Regions from separate parts of the Arthrobacter sp. fls2-241-R2A-172 genome, predicted to be linked through region 1. Evidence: predicted binding sites of a transcription regulator. Region 1 holds the regulator's gene; the other holds the start of a gene.
What was found. The regulator Rex, encoded in region 1, represses fermentation and respiration genes when NADH is low (regulators of the CRP and FNR family bind a similar motif). The targets are predictions, from matches to a motif close to CTTGTGAANNNNTTCACAAG.

Region 1 (3,407 bases):
TATGCCCTTGCTCACAGCGTCGATACTGACGCGTTTCCAGAGCTGTGGATGGGCGAGGCCGGCGGCCTTGGCCTCCGAAAGTGTAAACGGGGCGGATGCCAGCTTGGAGGGCACGGGTACGGGAATCTGCATACCGGCATTCTGACCCAGATCCCGCTGGAGCTGCAGAAGTTATCCACAGGGACGCGGACCACGTCCTGGGGATGTGAGCGAGGGTTAGTTTAAAGGGGGGTGGGATGTGAGCGAGGGTTAGTTTGAAGGGGGGTGGGACGTGAGAGAGGATCAGATGCGGGGGCCGCGGAACCTGGAGAAGCCCCGCCACAAACCATAGATCGCGCCGCCCACCGTAGCTGCTTTGAGCCCGAGAGTTGCGGCACGGCGGCCGGAGCGGAAGTCGTAGACGGGCCAATTGTTGTCGCGGGCGTGCCGACGCAGCTTCGCGTCGGGGTTAATGACGACGGGGTGCCCCACCATGGTCAGCAGCGGGATGTCGTTGGCAGAATCGCTGTAGGCCCAGCAGTGGTCCAGGTCCAAACCCTCGCGGTCGGCGACCAGCTGGACCGCGACTGCTTTAGCGGGTCCGTGCAGGATGTCGCCCACGAGCTTCCCCGTGTACATGCCGTCGTGTACTTCGCCGACAGTACCCAGCGCGCCCGTCAAGCCCAAGCGGGTTGAGATTACGGTGGCCACCTCGATCGGGGTTGCCGTTACCAGCCAGACTTTGCGGCCCACTCTGAGGTGCTGTTCAGCCAGAGCCTTGGTTCCCGGCCAGATCCGCGACTCGATCATCTCGTCGTAGACCTCTTCGCCCAAGGCTTTGATGTCATCAACAGTGATGCCTGCCGCAAGAGTGAGTGCGGAATCCCTTACCGCGTGAACGTCTTCCATGTTCTCGCCGCGCAGCACGAACTTGAACTGCTTCCAAGCAAAACCAGCAGCCTGCGGCAAGGTGAACGCCTTGCGTTCATACATCTTTCGGGCCACATGGAAGAGGCTGGCGCCCTTCATCAACGTGTTGTCGACGTCGAAGAAAGCAGCTTCGCCGGTGTGCTTCTGCGCTTTGGCAGCTGCGGCGACAGCGGCGTTCTTCTCCTCGGGCATGACTTGAGTCTAGTCAATCACTGGTACACCTCGCTGTTGGCGCACTGGCACACGCTCCGGTGGGGGTGGGATGTGAGTGAGGGTTGGTGGGGTGGGGGTGGGATGTGAGTGAGGGTTGGTTGGGAGGTTACCGTTATCCCATGGCTACTCCCGACGTCGTCCTCCTCACCAAAGCTGACTGCCACCTCTGCACGGAGGCGCGTGCCGCCGTCGAGCGTGTCACCGCAAGCCTCGGTCTGGAGTGGAAAGAACAGAGTATCGACGGCGATCCGCAGCTGCGGGAGCGCTTCGCGGAGGAGATTCCCGTGGTCCTTGTTGACGGTGTGCAGCGGGATTTTTGGAAGATCGACGAGGAACGGCTGACCCGTACCTTGAAGAAAGCCCTGGAGGGCTGAGGGTGCCGTTACCCGTAAGTAATCGCTTTGGTTGAGCCCGCCCGGGGGTCATAGAGTGGAACAACAAAGCGACGCAATGGAGAATACCGTGACTGCGCTGGAACCGTCCGCGGAAGCAACTTCCGAGGACAACGAACCTGCCGCCAAGCAGATCCCACCCGCGGCTGTGGCCCGGATGACTCTCTATTTGCGTGCGCTCAACTCTTTGCTGGCAGAAGGCGTGGAGCGGGTTTCGTCCGAAGCCCTTGCCGAAGCCTCCGGCGTGAGTTCCTCCACTCTCCGCAAAGACCTCTCCTACGTCGGCTCGTATGGCACCCGCGGCGTGGGCTACGAGGTCCAATACTTGAGCCGTCATATCGCCGCGGCCTTGGGCTTGACCCATGACTGGAAGGTCGCGATCGTCGGTGCCGGTAACCTCGGCAAGGCGTTGGCCCGGTACGGCGGCTTCGAGTCCAGGGGTTTCGACGTTGTCGCTATCTTTGACGCCGACCCTATGGTGATCGGCAACGAGGTGGGCTGGTTGCGGGTCAGCGACTCAGCCGAGTTGGAGCGGGTGCTGGAGCGTACGCACACGAACATGGTGGTGCTCGCGTTGCCGGCCACAGTGGCGCAGGCAGTCTGCGACCGCGTGATCGCCGCTGGAATCCGAAGCATCCTCAGTTTCGCTCCGGTGCTGCTGCAGGTCCCGCCGCACGTCAACCTCCGCAAGGTGGACATGGCCACGGAGCTTCAAATCCTGGCTTACCACGCACAACGGGCGCAGACACCGGGCCAGGCTGTTTAGCCTTCGCCGGGTCTACGCCCGCTGGGTTGCCTTTTGAAGGGCCCGCCGGTTTAGCGGCCGTACGGAGTCTGGTACGGGTTGCCGAACGGCTGGGGCTTCCGGAAATAAGGAGCCGACGCCGGCAGGTACAGCATGACGATTGCTGCAACACCCAGCAGGATCACCACGAGCTGCAGCACGCCGTAGGTGGGGCCGAACTGGAAGAGGCTGGTCAGGCCGAGGACTGAGATGGCGGCGAATACGGTGCCCAGGATCCTTGCCCAGTTCTTGCCCTTGCGGACGTTGAAGCCCACCAGCGCGTAGAGGCCCAGGGAGATGATGGCGCCAACGATGGCGCTCACGGAGATGACGCCCCGCATACCCTCCATAGAGCCTGCGGGAAGGTCGGTGCCCTGCTGCGCAGCCTGCTGGTTCATGGCGTTGATGAAGGCGTCAGCACCGGTGGTGGCAAGGAGCAGCGAGCTGATGGCTGAGAGGACGCCGGCTGCGATGATCATCCAGAAGGCGTAGTTGACCATCGGCGGCACCGTAGTGGGGCCGGGCTGCTGGCTCGGCCAGTTGGTGTCCTGGCCATACTGGGGCGCGGACGGGGCTTGGCCGTACGGTGAGGCCTGCTGGCCATACTGGGGCGACTGCTGCCCATACTGCGGCGCGGCGGGCGGCGACTGCTGCCCGTACTGCGGCGCGGCGGGCGGGGACTGCTGCCCGTACTGCGGAGCCTGCTGCCCGTACTGCGGTGCAGAAGGCGGGGACTGCTGGCCGTACTGAGGTGCGGACGGCTGAGAGCCGGCCTGCTCAGGCTGGTTGGCGTCACCCGGGTTCGACGGCGGGTAGGGAGGGTTGCTCATGGCATTCCTTTGCTTGTTCGACTGCTGGTTCGGCCGCCGGGATCAGCAAAATGACCCTGCCCCCAGCGTGGTTCTGTTTCCACCGTACATCCCGGGTCTGACGCTATAGCCAAACACACGCAGGAATTCCATGGCTAGGGCGAAAATCATCATGTGGGCTTACGCCTTCATGATGAAGGCCGCGGTAATCCGTAGGGATTGCACCGCGGCCTTCACATCGGTAGAGCCCGACGACGGAACTGGCGTGGACGCTAGACCTGGCCCTTGACTGCCTTGAAC
Region 2 (3,407 bases), on a different contig from region 1:
GAAGACCATTGCCAAGCGGGGAGTGGGCGCCGCTCGGTTGTTCCATGGCAAATCCGAAGGGTCCGGCATGATGCTCAGCCCGGGGGACCTCGCGGAAGTCAAGGCTGCTGCAGAGGACGACATTGTCTTCTGCCCGGACTCGGGAGTAATCCTGGTCCGTTCGGCAGAGTGGAACTAGGCCGGACCGACCCTAGTTGGGCCCAACCCGGCCAGCCAGGATGATGTTGAGTGCGTGCGGCTTGCGGGCCGTGCCCTCCACCAATTCCGTGATCCACATTTCGCTGGCTGCCTTGGCCAGTTGTGCCGGCGTGGCCGGCGCCTTGCCGCGCCGTGTCAGAAGGTGCCGGGCCAGTTCACCCCGGGTGTGTTTGGCGAAGTGGCTGACCACCGTCCGTTTGCCGTTTGCCTCACTGAAAACGTTGACGTTTACTGTCTGGGCGGCGGGGGGAGCCCAGGCAGCCGCGTAGGTGCTCGACCGGCAATCCACCACCAGTTCGCCTTCAGCCCGTTTGGCGAGGACGGCGTTAAGCTGCGGCTTCCAGTAGGAGGCGAGGCGTCCGACGTCGGGCAGTGCAGTTCCCATGGACAGCCGATAGGCGGGCACTTGGTCCCCAAAACCGATGGCGCCCCACAATGCGGAGATCACCAGGATGGATTCGGTGGCTTTTCGCCGTTGGGTTGCGGTCATGCTCTTATAGCCCAAGGCGTCGTAAAGGACGCCGGAATACACCTGGTGCGCCGGGGCAGCCGGTTCGGCATGAAGCCGGGTATTACGTTCGACGTCGTCGCGCAAGGAAGCGCCGACGCCCAGCAGCGCAAGGGCATCCTCATGCGCGCTCACCGTCCCCAATGACTCAAGAACCGTGGCGCGGTACTGGTTCAGCTCGGGAAAACTCAGCGACTCCCAATTGATCGCGGGACCTTTGGTGGCAGGGGTCTTGCCTTCGGAAGGCGGAAGCAGAATCAGCACCAGTCGATATTACGCCGGACTTTCCAAGCTCCCGACGCCGGTAGACTTGATGGCGGATGGGTCGACCAGGCGGTCGCGCGTCACGAAAGTGGCTCGAGGAACGTCCGGGCTCCGCAGGGCAGGGTGGTGGGTAACGCCCACTCGGGGTAACCCGCAGGCCAGTGCCACAGAGAACAGACCGCCTGCGCCCGGTGATGCTTGCATCATGGGGCAGCAGGTAAGGGTGAAACGGTGGTGTAAGAGACCACCAGCTCCCTGGGTGACCGGGGAGGCTAGGTAAACCCCACCCGGAGCAAGGCCAGACAGGACACGTTTGAGGGCTGCCCGCCCGAGTGTCCGGGTAGGCTGCTGGAGGGCGTCGGCAACGGCGTTCGTAGATGGATGGCCGCTACTCACTTTCCGGTAACGGAAGTGATGACAGAACCCGGCGTATCGGTCGACCCATCCATTTATGACCAGCGCAAACACTGCGTGTGAGTGATTTCACGCCTCCGAAAGTCCTGCGCCCGGTCCTTCCGCCCTAGAATAGGTACTGAACGTAGATGTTCTGCCGCCGGGACTGCGTTCGCAGCCGGCGGATTTTCTTTGCTCTCGTTCAAGGCGCTGTGGGTGGACCGAAGCCCGCCGGCGCATGTGCCGCAGGACTACTCCGGGCGGCCGCTGCCATCTGCATACGAGGACGTATGTGGTTGACCCAAGGAAGGTAGTTCTGTGAGCCAGACGTCAGATTCTTGTCTTGATAAGTGGATGGGCCGGGAGGCTCTCGCCGAGGCCATGATTCCGGTGATCGGCCGGTTGTACCGGGAAAACAACGTGGTCACCAGCATCCACGGCCGGAGCTTGATCAACAAGTCCACCATGAACATCCTGAAGGCCCACCGCTTCGCGCGCCGGATGAGCAACCACGAGCTCCTGCTCGAAGAAACCGCACCCCTGCTCAACGCTTTGTCCGAGTTGGAGCTGGGCGCTGCTGCGATCGACATTGCGCGTCTGACGGAGAAGTACCGGGCTGAAGGCAATGGCGCCTCCCTGGACGAGTACTTGCGTGCGGAACTTGCCGACGTCGTTGGCAAGCGCGGCGCTGATGACCGCACCAGCACCGACGTCGTCCTTTACGGCTTCGGCCGGATCGGCCGCCTGCTGGCGCGCCTTCTCATCGAAAAGGCCGGTGGGGGCCACGGTCTCCGACTCCGTGCGATCGTTGTTCGCAAGGGCGCTGAGAACGACCTCGTCAAGCGCGCAAGCCTGCTGCGCCGCGATTCCGTCCACGGATCCTTCGAGGGCACCATCCGCGTGGACGAGGAAGCCAACACCATCACGGCCAACGGCGTCCAGGTCCAGGTGATCTACTCGGACAACCCCGCCACGGTGGACTACACCGCGTACGGCATCAAGGATGCCCTGGTCGTGGACAACACCGGCCGCTGGCGCGACGCCGAAGGCCTCTCCCAGCACCTGCAGAGCAAGGGCGTCGCCCGCGTACTGCTCACGGCTCCGGGCAAGGGCGAGCTCAAGAACATCGTCCACGGCATCAACCACCGGGACATTAACGACGACGACAAAATTGTCACCGCCGCATCCTGCACCACCAACGCCATCACCCCGGTGCTGAAGGCCATCAACGACAAGTTCGGCATCATCCACGGCCACGTGGAAACCGTCCACTCGTTCACGAACGACCAGAACCTGATCGATAACTTCCATAAGGGCGATCGCCGCGGACGCTCTGCTGCGCTGAACATGGTCATCACCGAAACCGGTGCTGCCAAGGCTGTGGCCAAGGCGCTGCCCGAACTGCAGGGCAAGCTCACAGGTAACGCCATCCGCGTTCCCACCCCGGACGTTTCCATGGCCATCCTCAACCTGAACCTTGAGAACGGCACGACGCGCGACGAGGTCAACGACTTCCTCCGTGAGATGTCCCTGCACTCGGACCTTCGCAAGCAGATCGACTACATCGACTCGCCCGACGTCGTTTCCACGGACTTCGTCGGCTCCCGCCGCGCCGGCATTGTTGATGGCCTTGCCACCATCTCGAACGACAAGAACCTGGTTCTCTACGTCTGGTACGACAACGAATTCGGCTACTCATGCCAGGTTGTCCGCGTCATGGAGGAAATGGCCGGAGTCAACCCGCCGTCATTCCCCGCCAAGGACGTGATTGCTCCCATCGCGTTGCTGGAAACGGCTGACGCTTAAGCAACCAAAACTATTTAGGGGTTTCCCGGCTGTGTCACTGGCCACAGCCGGGAAACCTGATCAAAATGGGCTCATGGACAACGAATCAACCCTTGAGCACGAGACCACTCTCGAACACGCGCTGGACGTTGCGCGGGCCAACCATAAGCAGGCCCAAAAACTCCTCGATCAGGCAGTCGCGGCCAATGCCGCCGGTGACGCCCCGGATCAGCGCGTCGAACAGCTGCGCGCATTGCTC

Region 2: the regulator Rex is predicted to act here: its motif matches at 1,441-1,460, upstream of QRM57_RS05395 (glyceraldehyde-3-phosphate dehydrogenase).

The regions. Positions count from the first base shown of each region.
Region 1 covers NZ_JARVTB010000004.1:105,143-108,549, forward strand. The annotation lists gene QRM57_RS08720 (DUF559 domain-containing protein) at 1-132, opposite strand, end outside; gene QRM57_RS08725 (HAD family hydrolase) at 283-1,101, opposite strand; gene QRM57_RS08730 (glutaredoxin family protein) at 1,242-1,496, shown strand; gene QRM57_RS08735 (redox-sensing transcriptional repressor Rex) at 1,573-2,280, shown strand; gene QRM57_RS08740 (hypothetical protein) at 2,331-3,128, opposite strand; gene QRM57_RS08745 (hypothetical protein) at 3,380-3,407, opposite strand, start outside.
Region 2 covers NZ_JARVTB010000002.1:545,102-548,508, reverse strand. The annotation lists gene QRM57_RS05410 (zinc ribbon domain-containing protein) at 1-178, shown strand, start outside; gene QRM57_RS05405 (YaaA family protein) at 191-970, opposite strand; RNA gene rnpB (RNase P RNA component class A) at 1,028-1,418, shown strand; gene QRM57_RS05395 (glyceraldehyde-3-phosphate dehydrogenase) at 1,682-3,169, shown strand; gene QRM57_RS05390 (hypothetical protein) at 3,243-3,407, shown strand, end outside.